Regions from separate parts of the Anaeromassilibacillus sp. Marseille-P3371 genome, predicted to be linked through region 2. Evidence: predicted binding sites of a transcription regulator. Region 2 holds the regulator's gene; the other holds the start of a gene.

The links. The regulator HrcA, encoded in region 2, represses chaperone genes, less so after heat shock. The targets are predictions, from matches to a motif close to TGTTAGCACTCNNNNNNNNNGAGTGCTAACA.
Positions count from the first base shown of each region.
Region 1: a site for HrcA is predicted at 4,633-4,663, ahead of clpB (ATP-dependent chaperone ClpB). Genes of this name have one in related genera too.

Region 1 is NZ_LT835157.1:1,049,982-1,057,775, reverse strand. It holds gene B9Y59_RS03455 (5-bromo-4-chloroindolyl phosphate hydrolysis family protein) at 1-107, opposite strand, end outside; gene B9Y59_RS03450 (imidazolonepropionase) at 470-700, shown strand; gene B9Y59_RS03445 (IS3 family transposase) at 750-1,493, shown strand; gene clpB (ATP-dependent chaperone ClpB) at 1,971-4,577, opposite strand; gene B9Y59_RS03435 (glycoside hydrolase family 3 protein) at 4,923-7,794, opposite strand, start outside.
Region 2 is NZ_LT835157.1:508,979-516,772, reverse strand. It holds gene B9Y59_RS01515 (DUF3298 and DUF4163 domain-containing protein) at 1-666, opposite strand, end outside; gene B9Y59_RS01510 (sigma-70 family RNA polymerase sigma factor) at 763-1,254, opposite strand; gene B9Y59_RS01495 (GGGtGRT protein) at 2,637-3,644, opposite strand; gene B9Y59_RS01490 (iron-sulfur cluster assembly scaffold protein) at 3,734-4,426, opposite strand; gene hrcA (heat-inducible transcriptional repressor HrcA) at 5,211-6,242, shown strand; gene grpE (nucleotide exchange factor GrpE) at 6,294-6,890, shown strand; gene dnaK (molecular chaperone DnaK) at 6,971-7,794, shown strand, end outside.

The sequences.
Region 1 (7,794 bases), 540 kb from region 2:
ACATTTTCCCTCACCGTATGAACAACGGTTTCTTTCAGATTCAAAGCATCCTGAACCGTTTGATGAATCTGTTCCTCTAAATGATCAAAAAAATCTTTATCAATCATGCGGTGTTCCTCCACACCAGGGGATGTCCCCAAAATAAAACCGGTTTCATTATATCGCATTCCCTAAAAAATAACAACATTTCTCCTGTGGGAATCATGCCGCATATAACCATTTTGGAAAAGGTTCCTAGATAAATCGTCCCCTTCTTTACGAATCAAACGAAACGGCAGGGAAACAGCAAAGAGCTGAAATCCTAGACGGGAAGCCAGTAATGTGAACAGGCTCTCTACGCAACACTTAAAGCGATATACACGATTGTTTTCTAAAAGGATACCGCTAAATTGTGAACAGGTCCAGTAAAAACGGACAGTGACAAAAGCCCCCTGGTGTAGGAAAATAGACTACATCAGGGGGACTTGTCATGAAGAAACGGAATTACACCCATGTTCAGGCGCTGTTACCTGGGATCAGGGCTATGCTGGCAGAGGGAAAGACCCAGCGGGAAGTGGCGGAGTATTATGGCTTTCAAGATAAGCAGGTGGTAAAAAGGCTACTTGAACGGGAACGGAGAAAAGAACGCAAGCTGGAAGCCGGTATCTTTCCACGTCTCAAAGGACGGTCGAGGAAAGATGCCGCGCCAAGAGACATGTAGCTGAACAGGCCTATGAGATTCAACGGCTGCGCATGGAGAATCAGTTGCTGTGGGATTTTCTGCATTGCGCAGGAAGGAAGTGAGGGCAAGAGTAAAATATCACGTCATATATCGTCACAGAACAGAGTATCCTGTGGCAGTCATGTGCAAATTCTTCGGAGTATCCAGAATCGGCTACTATGCCTTCGTCCATCGCCTTGGTAAGTGGGAGAAGGATGCAGCTCTTGCGAAACTCATCGCACATCAGCGGGAACGCAGCTTTCGTACCTACGGTTATCGGCGGATGTGGTTATGGCTGAAACGTCAGAATATTTTTTGTAATCCCAAAACAGTGCTGCGGATCATGAAGAAGTATGACCTGTTGTCTGAAATCCGCCGACGCAGGAAATGGCAGCAGGTACACAAGTACAAGAATCTTCTAAACAGGGACTTTTATGCAGACAAGCCTAACAGCAAATGGGTAACAGACATCTCTTACATCCATACCAAACAGGGCGTGCTATACCTGTCCATGATCCGGGATCTCTATGACAACAGTATCGTGGCTTACAAGACTGGAACAGAACAAACCGTGAATCTGGTTCTGGACACCATTCGTCTGGCCATGAATCAGCAGAAAAAGAAGGTCGCTGCGGAGTGGCAGCTCCACAGCGACCAGGGTGCTCAGTACGCCTCACAAGCATATTTTGAGCTAACTCAAACATACGGCATTACGCCATCTATGTCAAGACGCGGAAACCCATATGACAACGCAATGGCGGAAAATTTCTTCTCTATCCTCAAAACAGAATGAATTTACCGCCGCAAACCGGCCAGCTTTTCAGATGCCAACGAGATGATTGGCCGCTATATCCACTTTTACAACCACGAGCGCATCCAGTTAAAGACTGGAGAGGCGCCACTTGCACGATGCCTCTCCACTTAAAACTCAATTTTCCTACCAGGGCTCTTTTTCTACTGTCCGCACAATCTGGGGCTGTTCAGGTCAATTAAACCATCCTTTCTTTTCTCTCCATCAGAACCCACATGCGAGTAGAACCCTTCGTTTATTTTTCGTCCCCTTTTCATTAATTGAATTACTTATATATCTTATTTTATATTATATATTGGTGATTTTATAAAATCAATACACGCTTTATACAAGAAGTTTTTAGATATTTTATTATATCTCACAGTCCTAAAACAGACTACTTCAAGGTTGAAAAAATAAAAGCCACTGTGCGACAAAGCTTTTATCGCACAGTGGCTTTCCTTTAATGACCCTATCCAATTACATATTTTTTACAACAAGTTGATTCCCATCGTAGTCCACAAGAAGCGTTTCACGCGGTTTGACATCCGCTTGAAGGATCTTTTTTGCAATCAGCGTCTCTACTTTGCTCTGAATAAAGCGTTTTAACGGACGTGCACCATAAATTGGATCATAACCGCTGTCCACAATAAAGGTCTTTGCTGCAGGTGTCAACTCCACACGCAACTGCTTATCTGTCAGACGGCGTTGCAAATCGGCAATTTGCAGATCTACAATATGACCGATTTCATCGCGCGTCAAAGGCTTGTAGAAGACAATCTCATCCAAACGGTTCAAAAACTCCGGGCGGAACTGCTGTTTCAACAGCGCATTCACTTGTTCTTTCGCCTGATCGCTGATCTTGCCATCCGCATTGATGCCTTCCAATATGGCATTTGACCCCAGATTCGAAGTCAGAATAATAATCGTATTCTTAAAATCCACTGTACGTCCCTGGGAATCGGTAATACGGCCATCATCCAAAACTTGTAATAGGATGTTAAATACATCTGGATGAGCTTTTTCTACCTCATCAAAAAGGACAACTGAATACGGCTTCCGGCGAACTGCCTCCGTCAGCTGGCCGCCTTCCTCGTATCCAACGTATCCCGGAGGCGCTCCGATCAAACGAGACACCGAAAATTTCTCCATATATTCCGTCATATCGATGCGGATCATATTGTGCTCGTCGTCAAACAATGCTTCTGCCAAAGCTTTCGCCAATTCGGTTTTCCCGACACCAGTCGGCCCCAAGAAAAGGAACGAACCGATCGGCCGGTTCGGGTCTTGAATACCTGCACGGGAACGCAGAATGGCCTCTGTCACCTTCTGTACCGCTTCATCCTGGCCAACCACACGACGATGCAAAATATCGTCAAGATGGAGTAACTTCTCACGTTCGCTCTCCATCAATTTTGAGACTGGAATCCCTGTCCAGCGGCCCACAATTTTAGCAATTTCCTCCTCTGTAACCTTGTCACGCAACAGGTTGGTGTCGGAAGATTGGCTCTGTTCTGCGATCTGCTCCTCCTCTGCCAACTGCTTTTGCAGCTCTGGCAGCTTTCCATATTTATATTCAGCAGCCTTGTTCAAGTCATACATACGTTCTGCCTTTTCAATCTCCGCATTAACCTGCTCAATTTCCTCACGCAACTTCTGCACTTTCCCAATAGCCTGCTTTTCGTTTTCCCACTTTGCCTTCATTTCCTTAAATTGGGCACGCAGATCTGCCAGTTCCTTTTGAATTTCCTTTAGATGTTCCTGCGTGAGTGGATCGGTGTCCTTTTTCAGAGCCGCTTCTTCGATTTCATGCTGCATGATCTTTCGGGAAATATCATCCAGTTCCGTCGGCATGGAGTCGATTTCCGTACGGACCATTGCACAGGCTTCATCCACCAAATCAATCGCCTTATCCGGAAGGAACCGGTCGGAAATATAGCGGTTTGAAAGCGTCGCAGCAGCAATCAATGCCTGATCTTGAATCTTAACCCCATGGAATACCTCATAACGTTCCTTCAAACCACGAAGAATGGAAATAGTATCTTCCACACTCGGCTCATCGACCATGACTGGCTGGAACCGACGCTCCAAGGCTGGATCTTTTTCAATATATTGATGGTATTCATTAAGAGTCGTCGCACCAATACAGTGCAACTCCCCACGTGCAAGCATTGGCTTCAGTAAATTACCTGCGTCCATGGAGCCCTCGGTCTTGCCGGCACCCACAATGGTATGCAACTCGTCAATGAAAAGAATGATCTTTCCTTCGCTTTTCTTGACCTCATTCAAAACTGCTTTTAGGCGTTCTTCAAATTCGCCGCGGAATTTTGCTCCAGCGATCAGAGCACCCATGTCCAAAGAAAAGATCTTGCGGTCCTTTAAATTATTGGGCACATCCCCACGCACAATTCGCAGGGCTAAGCCTTCAGCAATAGCAGTCTTGCCCACACCCGGTTCGCCAATCAAGACGGGATTATTTTTGGTTTTACGGGATAGGATACGGACTACATTCCGGATCTCATCGTCGCGTCCGATTACCGGGTCGAGCTTATGATTCTTTGCCAGCTCGACCAAGTCCTGCCCATACTTGGAAAGCGCGTCATAGGTTTCTTCGGGTGTGTCACTGGTCACGCGGGTATTTCCACGGACACTCGAGAGTGCCGCCAAAAACGCATTTTTCTCGACTCCAAAGCGTTGAAACACATCCTTGACCGCATTGTTTGGCCGATTCAGTATCGCAAGTAAAATATGCTCGACAGAAACATATTCATCTTTCATACGATCTGCTTCTTTTTCCGCAGCGGTCAAAACAGCATCCACATCGGTGGAAACATAAATTTTCCCTGCTTCACGGCCAGGACCAGTTACACCTGGTATACGGGAGATCTTTTCTTTCACAGCCTGTTGGACAGCATCACAGTCCACATTCATCTTTTTTAGCAGTTGTGGAATCAAACCATCCCTCTGTTGCAGTAAAGCTGCTACAAGGTGTTCTTCCTCAATTTGCATATTGTTGTTTTCTATGGCGAGGTTTTGGGCTTCCTGGATGGCCTCCAAGGACTTTTGGGTAAATTTCTGTGCGTTCATGTTCAACCCCTCCTATCTGTTACACATTCAGTGTTCATGCGGGTTTCTATTAATTTTTTAGCACTCTTATCACGAGTGTGCTAAAATTATATTCTATATATATGAATAAATCATGAACAAACAAAGGACTTTATGTAAACCAGCAGAACGCACATAGAATAGGGAAAGAATTCCCTATTCTTTTGCAGATATTCGAAAGTGCAATAGAAATTTTTGAAGAAAGCAAAGGAGACGATCCATTCCTTGAAATGGACCGTCTCCTTTCGTATGGTCAGATATTCATACCCTAATGTTTGTATCGTTTCGAGTAAATTTCCTCCTGTTTAAATTTCACACAGCTTTCGATCAAACAATTGTCACTGTACAGTGCTTTTGAGCGTTTTGACCAGGCAGCGTAGTATAGACGCCTGTACTTTGGCCAGGTATACCGATCGCATACACACGGAAATAGAAATCGTTGCCAATCTTTGCCACAAATTGGGTCTTAAGCACATCACCGTTTCCAACCGTAAAGTTCGGAGTTCTATTGTTCCCATTTACAACGTTCATCTTGAAGCAGTAGGAAGCACCTCTCTTCAAAGTAAAATCTACGGTTGTATCCGAAACCACCTCAGCCTGTCCTAGCGCTGTCTGCAAGGCCCCAACAACCACGGTTCCTGACGAGCCATAGGTGTTTCCGGTAGAAGATGAACTGGAACTATTCTTTCCAGAGCTATTTGAGTGACCAGAATTCTTGCGTTCCAGATTGTCCATAGCCTGTTTAAGCTCCTCTTCAACCGCTTTCACAATCGGTTGATCGTCTTCACTCAACTGGTCGTTTTCCATGACCGCTTCTGCCTCTTGTATAGCTTTCTGCAGAGCATTTGCTGTTGACCGTGTATACTGGGTAAGATCTATCTTTTTAGCACTTTTTAGGAGCGCATCCAAATTGGATTTATTAGCCTTTAAACGCAATTCCAAGATGGCATTCATTAATCGATCGGTTGCTATATCGACGGTATCTTGTCCGGCGAACTCATCCTCATAGACCTTCTGCGCCTCCTGGAGTGCTTCTTGGAATTCCTCTTTTCCCGCGTCCACATAGTTATCTAGGTTATAGGTACCCGCTGCTGTGATTACCTGCAACAATAGAGTCTTATCCCCGCTCCGCATGCCTAACGCATGAATCCACTTAACAAGATTAGTCCAGCTCTTGAGCACATCCTCTTCGCTGGCTTTTGGATCTGCCTGCACTACTTTTGCTTCTTGAAGCGCCTTTTCAAAACCTGCTTTTACATCCTCGATGACATCATTATAGTCTTCCGCCTGTTGTTGCTCTTCTGCGTAGTCGATCACCTTGTTGAGCAGAGTCTTATCGACTTCTTCCTCTTCCGGTTCCTCGGGTTCTTCAGGTTCTATATCTGCATAGTATTGGGATCGTAAGACAATATTTAGGGTTTCTTTAACATTCTGTTTAACAATATCTAAGGGAAGGATTCCATCCAGGATGTCTTGATAAAATGCATCAAAATTACTGATGCTGGCCATCCATAGATTATTGCCAGCCGCAAAAGAACGATTGATGTCCGCAGTATGTCCCCAGTCCGTCATAAATACACCGTCAAATCCCCATTCGTTGCGTACAATCTTTTGCAACATATCATAGTTTTCCGGTGAATACGCGCCGTTGATCTTGTTGTAAGAAGTCATAATTCCCCATGGTTTTGCATCCTTTGTGGCAATTTCATATCCCTTGAGATAGATTTCACGCAATGCACGCTCTGAAACAAACTCATTGACCTGCTGGCGGTTCGTTTCCTGGTTGTTACATGCAAAATGCTTCAAAGTTGCGCCAATTCCATTGGATTGGACACCACGTACCACAGCCGCGCCAGAATAGCCGGAAATTACCGGATCTTCTGAAAAGTATTCACTGTTTCTGCCTCCCATGGGATTGCGGTGAATATTCATACTTGGTGCAAGGAAAAAGTCAATTCCGCCATCTTTGCATTCACGGCCAATAGACTCTCCATATTGTTCTACAAGCTCCTGATTCCAGCTGGAGGCAATCACAGTCGAACTTGGATATACCTGGAACCCACAGCTTCCCACACCGTCTCCCCAAGAGGATTCATTATAATACCCGATGGTTTCCTGACGGTCCGCCATGGTCATTCCATAAATATCGCGCTCCGTTATCCCTGCCGTACGCCCTGTGACCTGGCGGTCTGTCAATGTATTGACCTCCATCACAGGCTCGCCATTTAGGGTGGGTTTTCCAAAATTTTCAACATCCGGACAGCCGGAACACATGGCAGCCAATTCAACCAGAGTCAAGTCGTCTACAAATGTATCCAAGGATATCTTTCCAGAAGCCACTTCATTTAAAGAGTAGCCTTTCGTATTCTCCTCCATGGACTCTGCATCGACGGGCACGGCTGTCTCCTCCGTGCAAAGTGCATCCGCATTGGTCGAATCCGCATCTTCATCAAATCTTCTTTCTACATTTCCGAATTCCGCCTCAAAAGTTTCCTCAGCGCCGGTCCCTTCCAATACATCGATCGGTTCCTGCGGAACCATATAATGTCCGACATTTTCCGTGGCCTGTGTGGCATTACAAATAAAGGTCTTTTCCCCTGTTATGTCGCGGACGGAATGACCGAACTTGATTCGATACACACCTGCATATAAATAGTATGCAGAAGCAGTCTCATTGTACAGGGCCAAGTCGCTATAATCAAAGGAAATGCTGACCTCCTGAGACTCTCCCGGCTCTAACAGATCGGTTTTTCCATAGCCAAGTAATTGGATGGCAGGTACATCCACACCATCCATACTGTCGTTGTCTGTTGGATAGGAAAAGTACAGCTCAACAACGTCCTTTCCGGCAACATCTCCCGTATTTTCTACTTGAACTGTGGCCGTCATTGTTCCGCTGCCGTCGCTAGAGAGCTTGTAATCACTCCAGGTAAAATCCGTATAAGACAGGCCATAGCCGAATTCATATGTAACCGGTACATCAAACGTCTCAAAATAGCGGTACCCCACATAAATATCGTCTGTATAGTAGACAATAGGATTCCCTTCCTCGTCCGTACCATCGGAGTCCGCCCAATGGGAAGAGGACGGATAATCCTCCCAACTTTTGGCATAAGTATCCACCAATTTACCAGATGGGTTGACAGCACCCGTCAAGATATCTGCGAGCGCATTGCCGCCTTCATTGCCCGGCAGCCCT
Region 2 (7,794 bases):
GATGGTTTCTTGGATTGCTTGGTTAGCGATCTCTTTATAGTCCGGTCCCAATACATCTTCCAAGGTGAGATCCTTTCCGGAGGACAGTTCGAGATTGTAGAATATCTGTTGTGTATAAGCGCTTGCCGCTGTCTCTGTCTTATGAATGACAAAGGACAATGTTTTTTCGTTAGAACTCTTGATCTCATAGGTAATATCCAAAATAACCGGCATCCATTCCGTGGGGTCCTGCCCTTGTGCAATCGCTTCCTCCCGATTCTGTTTGGCTTCTTGGCGGGCGTCAGCAACAATGGCGTCTATTTTTTCTTGAATCTCCCTGTTGACGCGTTTCTCCAGTTCTGTATTTCCTGTTCCAGCAATGGATGGTTGATTGACTGTGATCCATTCGGAGTCTGTCTCAATGGAATACGAACGAAATGTCAATACTTTCGCTACATTTCCCAGCACGGGGACCTCAGCCATAGCACTGGCAAAGGTGGAACTGAGATTCAGAAGTGCAACAAATAGGATACACACAGCTGCGGCGGCGGACAAAACTGGTCTGTACCAAGCGATCCTTCGACGAGAGGATGCCCGTACAAACGCCTGATCTATAACATTTGGAAGCTGCTCCGGAATTTCCATGGATTCATAAACTTTTTTCGCCTTTTCAAAATTTGTCATCATTGGTATCCTCCTAAACATATATATAAAAGTTTGTTCCTACGGCATTCCCGGGTGACCGTAGACCAAGCTCAGAGCTATCATGGTTTTTATAGGACACTATGTTGTGACCACCTCCCCTTGAAGGTCGACCTTTAAAAGCTTGAGTGCTTTATATAAACGCGACTTCACCGTACTGAGCGGTGCTCCAGTGATAGCCGCAATATCTTCCAGCTTCATATCCTCAAAAAAGCGTAAAATCACAATGGTTCGCAATATGGGCTCCAGGCCCTGAACCGCACGATAAAGATCTACATTCTGTGCGACATCCTGTTCCTCTGCGGCTGGGCAGGTGGATTCCGTATATTCTTCGAGGGAGACAACCTTTTTTCCTCGCAAGTAAGTAAGGGCCTGATTTACCAGAATCCGATAGAACCATGTCTTCATATAAGCGGGATTTCGAAGCGTATGCAGCTTTTCTATCCCCTTGACGACTGCATCCTGCACCACATCCAATGCCGCATCACTGTTTTTGGTATAACTATAAGCCAGGCGATAAAAAGCCTGCTGATTCTGTGTGATATACTCCCGAAAATCCTGGGTTGTTGCCATAATCCAGCCCCACCAATCTGTTCTATATTTCTTATTCTGTCTATTAGACGCTTCCCAGCCCAAAAAAGTTGATACAAATGTGAAAAGCTGTCTATGGAGAAAACCTCCGACCACTTTTTGAATCCTGTATTCTCCCCTCCCATTCCCCAGGGGTAATGGCAATTCCTGTGGGTCCCGCTTCATCATGAGGCTTTCCATCTTCTTTTTTGTTTCCGGAGTTGGATGTACCCAACTAAATCTGTATTCATTGCGGGAGGGTATAAGCAAGGAGCTGCCTTAAAAGAAAGGCAACTCCTTCGTTAATCCATTATGGTTCCTGAGCGAATGGTTTTTGTATCCAAATCCCGCCGCCCCTGGCCGTGTTTCGCTCTACCAATTGGGATCGTGCTCCATCCTATCTTTTATATTCTCACTCACATAAGGATCCTGTGCGGGGTAGTTTTTGCATCCATATTCGAGATAATTTCCAGAGAATTCCATACTACTATATTGGTTATATTTATCCAGTCATCCCTTCGAATGAATGCCTCGACCCATTCACTTACACCTTCTCGTACAGCTTTTCTCTCTAATCGATTCAGTAACGTATTCTTTATCAATTGCTTCGTGGATTGTTCCATATTGGATGCTCTTTGTCGCTTTAATATTTGATAAAACAGTATCCGTTGGCTTAATAGCAACAAGGATGCCCTACCTTTGCGGCGACTGTCCCTATAAAAACGTTCATTAGCTTAATGGCGATAGGGGCCCCGCCTTTTGTGGCCGTCGTTTTACCACTTCTATTCCTATTACAAATATCCGTTCGTTTAATAGCGATAGGGGCCCCGCCTTTTGTGGCTGTCGCTTTACCACTTCTATCCCTATTACAAATATCCGTTCGTTTAATAGCGATAGGGATACCCCGCCTTTTGCGGTGGCTGTCCCTGTTAAAAATATTGATTTCGATATATTGAGATGTTTGTTCCTGAAACAATTTGCCAAATCAACATGGCATTCTTCCAAAAACGCCTACATTATAATATTGTATTCCTCTGTTTATTTCGAAGTGGGGCCGTAACCAAATGGCGCTCGATTACGCCTCCGCCAGCCTGCACAGAAGGATTCCTTCCCGGTGCCGCTTTATAAGCATAAAGAGTTCACTGAAATATCTTTTGTTTCTAACCGAAACATAAAACCGAATGGGATCTTATAAAAGAGAAAAAGCCCCCGGCAAACGGGACGCTAAAAGGCGGTATGAACCGCCTTCCCGGACGCTTTGCGGCCGGAGCCAGCACGCCGCAGCGTGCTGGCAAGCGTCCCGCCCATCTGCGGGAGCTTTGAACATTTTTTATATTACTCTCTCAATCAGGCTTGCCGGACTATCTGGCAACCCGATTGTCCAATTATTTGCAGGCCTCATATACGGCAACTGCACATGCCACAGTCGCACCAACCATCGGGTTGTTGCCCATTCCGATCAAGCCCATCATCTCGACGTGCGCCGGAACAGAAGAAGAACCTGCGAACTGTGCATCGCCATGCATACGGCCCATAGAGTCGGTCAAGCCATAGGAAGCCGGGCCAGCCGCCATATTGTCCGGATGCAGGGTACGGCCTGTGCCGCCGCCGGAAGCAACGGAGAAATACGGACGGTTATTCTCGATTGCCCATTTCTTATAAGTACCAGCAACCAAATGCTGGAAGCGGGTCGGGTTGGTGGAGTTACCGGTGATGGAGACGTCCACACCCTCCTTCTTCATAATCGCAACACCTTCGAGGACGTCATTTGCGCCGTAGCACTTGACTGCCGCACGCTCGCCCTCGGAGAATGCCTTTTCCTCCACAACGGTCAACTCGTCGTTGAAGAAGTCGTAATCGGTCTTCACATAGGTGAAACCATTGATTCTGGAAATGATGTATGCAGCATCCTTGCCCAAGCCATTCAGGATAATGCGGAGCGGCTCTTTACGGGCACGGTTTGCCGTCTTGGCAATGCCGATTGCACCTTCTGCCGCAGCAAAAGACTCGTGACCCGCGAGGAATGCAAAGCACTTGGTTTCGTCGCGGAGCAACCGTGCGCCCAAGTTGCCGTGGCCCAGACCAACCTTACGGTTCTCTGCAACAGAACCCGGGATGCAGAATGCCTGCAAGCCAATGCCGATTGACTCTGCAGCATCTGCGGCGGAAGCGCAACCCTTCTTCAGAGCAACTGCGCAACCCAATGTATACGCCCAGCTGGCGTTCTCAAACGCAATGGGCTGTACACCCTTGACAATTTTATCCACATCGATTCCTTTGCTCAGGCAAAGGTCGCGCGCATCTTCGAGGCTGGCAAGGCCATACTCGGCAAGGCACTTTTCGATTTTGGGCATTCTTCTTTCTTTACCTTCAAACTTGACATCGTTAGCCATGTAAGTTGTCCTCCTTTATTCTGCTTTCTTCAGCGATCCCCCAGTTGGGATACGCCTGATTTGGAAAGTTCGGTATGTTCCCTGCCGAATTATTCTTCACGCGGATCGATGTACTTCGCCGCGCCGTCAAAGCGGCCATATTGGCCGATATTCTGCTCATAAGCAGTCTTCGGGTCCACACCGTGGCGGATATCTTCCATCATCTTGCCAAGTTTGACAAACTGATAGCCGATGACCTCATTGTTTTCGTCCAGAGCGGTCTTGAGAACATAGCCTTCGGCCATCTCCATGTAGCGGACGCCCTTTGCACCCGTGCTGAACATAGTGCCAACCTGGGAACGCAGGCCCTTGCCCAAGTCTTCCAGGCTTGCGCCGATCGGCAAACCATCCTCGGAGAACGCGGTCTGGCTGCGGCCATAGGCCAGCTGCTTAAAGATCTCGCGCATTGCGACGTTGATTGCATCGCAAACGAGGTCGGTATTCAAGCACTCCAACAGAGTCTTACCCGGGAGAATTTCTGCTGCCATAGCGGCAGAATGGGTCATGCCGGAGCAGCCCAGGGTTTCCACCAAAGCCTCCTGCACAATGCCATCTTTTACATTCAGGGTCAATTTGCAAGCGCCCTGCTGCGGTGCACACCAGCCCACACCATGGGACAGGCCGGAGATGTCTTTGATCTCGTAGGCTTTTACCCACTTGCCCTCCTCCGGGATGGGTGCGGGACCGTGATGGGGACCTTTGGCTACAGGACACATGTTTTCCACTTCATGGGAATAATTCATATCGGTACTCCTTTCGGTTTCAAGTTTCCTTGGTTTAACCACCATACATGTTGATTATAGGCCATTTTCCGAATTTTAGCAAGAGTTTGTCCAGGCAAAATTATAGGAAATCCCTCTCGATTTTCCTTGCTTTTCGGGAAACTCTGGAAAGTGGACAGCCTGCTTTTTATACAGTGTCTTTCGATCAAAAACAATTGTACCGTTCTGGTAAGCACAGGCCATAGGTAAAGACCTCTCAATGTAGGAAATTCTCCTTTCCAATCAGCTGTAACAGAGTTCTTGCCAAAACAAGTTCATTGAGAGGGGCTGATTCTCTCACTGGCCGCCATTGGATCCGTGAGAGAATCAGCTGAATCAAACTTATTTCAAACGAACACAATACCAATAAAATATACCATCTCAAATATCCACTGGAAATCCACCGTCAGAAACGATTCGACCTGTTTGTTCATGTACCCCAGGATAAAGCAGAATCCAAGCAATCGCTCTATCGATGGAACCGCTCAAAGGGTTCTGCCAGGTCAAGAGGGGTTCCTTCTATATTGTGTAGGGAAAACCGTACCAAAAGGCTGCTCGGAAGACGCCCAAAATTGCAAAGAGCATATCTTGCCTTCCTCTTTTCCGATTTTTGCGCAAATTGTTTGGTTTTCTCTTGGCAGATTCATAATTAATTTACATTTATCTTATTGACAATCGGGCAAAGTAATGATAAATTAATAACTAGAGTTAGCACTCGATCTAAAAGAGTGCTAAAACTAAAACCTAAATAAAAGAGGTGGGAAGGTTGGAACTCAGCGAACGGAAGAAAAAAATCCTGGCAGCAGTCGTCGAATTGTATGTTTCTACCGGCGAGCCAGTCGGTTCAAAGGCGCTTTGTGACAACCTAGACTTTGCGGTCTCTTCTGCCACTGTTCGCAATGAAATGAGCGATTTGGCCGAAATGGGACTTTTGGACCAACCGCACACCTCGGCGGGCAGAGTGCCCACACAGATGGGGTATCGAGTTTATATCGACACCCTGATGAAAAGAAAGCCCGTCACCCGCGAGGAGAAGCGTTTCCTGGACAGCCAGCTGCTCTCCAGCGCCTATGACCCGGAAAAGTTGCTGGACGGCGTCTCCAGAGTTCTGGCAGCCGCTACGCGGTTTGCCGCAGTGTCAACTACGCCGAGCGGGCGTGGCGCCAATATCCGCGCGATTCAGTTCGTACAGACGAGTCGCCGGACAGCGATGGTTATTTTGATGACCTCTGCTGGGACCATGAAAACGTGCGTATTCCATTGCGATTTTGATCTGTCCCAAGAAATCTTACGGGTGTTTTTCCGGGTGTTTAATGAGCGGTTGGCTGGAATGCCCGTTTCAGAGGTAACGCCCGCCTTTATTCAAAATATGGCGGCCTCGATGGGAGAAATGGCGATCCTGATGTCCTCTGCGTTCATGGCTGTTCTCGATGTCGCTCGGGATTCCATGCAGGCGGAAATCTGTATGGAGGGACAGACGAATCTCCTTTTTTATCCAGAACTTTCCCTTACGGCGCGCCGGATGATGGATTTTTTGGCACGGGCAGATGAATTGAACCGTCTGTTGGAACAGCGGAGCAAGAGTGTGAAGGTACTGATCGGCGATGAGACCGGCCGGCCGGAATTGAAAGATTCCAGTGTGGTGATCTCCCGCTATACCGTTGGAGGCAAAGATGCTGGTGCGCTGGCGATCATCGGTCCCATGCGCATGAATTATGCCAAGGTGATCTCCCACATGGAGTATCTATCCGATGCAGTGGGAAAAATGCTTACCGAATTGATGGATTATAATGCTTAATCATGATAGAGCGCAAAAGGCGCAATTTAAAACGAAGGAGGGTCCGGGCAGTTGAATACGGAGGAAAAGAATCCGCAGACAGAGGCCGGAACTGAACCGCAGGCGAGCGCGGAACCGGAGGCTTCCGAACAAGCGGAAAAGGCAGACAAAAAGGACAAAGGAGGCTTTGGCGGCAAAAAGGCCAAAGCAGAGAAAGAAGCGATGCAGAAAAAGCTTGAAGAAGCAGAGGAGGCCCTGAAAAAGCAAAAAGATCAATTTTTGCGCACCGCAGCGGAATATGACAATTTCCGCAAGCGGACCGAGCGTGAAAAAGCGGCGATTTATTCCGACGCGACAGCCGCAGCGGTGCTGGAATTTCTGCCGGTGGCAGACAATCTGGAGCGCGCGCTCGAGCAACAGGAGTGCAGTGTCGAAGATCTGCGCAAGGGCGTTGAAATGGTCCAGACACAGCTGAAAAGGGCACTGGAAAAGCTAGGCGTGGCCGAGATGGGCGTCGCAGGGGAGGCGTTCAACCCGGAGTTACACAATGCTGTATCGCACATCGATGACGAGAGCGCAGCGGAAAATGTGGTCGCACAGGTTTATCAGAAGGGATATAAGATCGGCGACAAAGTCGTCCGGCATGCAACGGTCGTGGTTGCAAACTGAGCGGTTCGCCATCCCGCAATCCCCTTTCCAAATATAAATTACTGACGAAAACAACCGAATCAAAACTGGAGGTATAGATTATGAGTAAGACAATTGGTATTGACCTTGGTACAACAAATTCCTGCGTAGCCGTAATTGAGGGCGGCGAGCCGGTCGTAATTGCCAACGCAGAAGGGGCGCGTACAACGCCGTCCGTAGTGGCATTCTCCAAAACTGGCGAGCGCATGGTGGGTCAGGTGGCAAAGCGCCAAGCGATCACGAATCCAGACCGCACCATTTCTTCCATCAAGAGAGAGATGGGTTCCAACTATAAAGTGGCTATCGACGACAAGAGCTACACCCCGCAGGAAATTTCTGCAATGATTTTGCAAAAGCTGAAGGCAGATGCAGAGGCCTATCTGGGCGAAACGGTCACCTCTGCGGTTATCACTGTTCCGGCATACTTCACCGACGCACAGCGTCAGGCTACAAAAGATGCCGGCAAGATTGCCGGTCTTGATGTAAAGCGCATTATCAATGAACCGACCGCAGCTGCTCTGTCCTATGGCATCGACAAGGGCGAAGAGCAGAAGATCATGGTGTATGACCTCGGCGGCGGTACATTCGACGTTTCCATCATCGAGATGGGCGACGGTGTTCAGGAGGTTCTTGCAACTGCTGGCAACAACCGCTTGGGCGGCGACGATTTTGATAAGCGCATCATCGATTGGATGGTCAGCTCCTTTAAACAGGAGAGCGGAATTGATCTCTCCGGCGACAAGATGGCGATGCAGAGACTGAAGGAAGCGGCAGAAAAGGCAAAGATCGAACTGTCCGGCATGACTTCGAGCCAAATCAACCTGCCGTTTATCACCGCCGATGCCACCGGTCCAAAGCATCTCGATATGACGTTGACCCGCGCAAA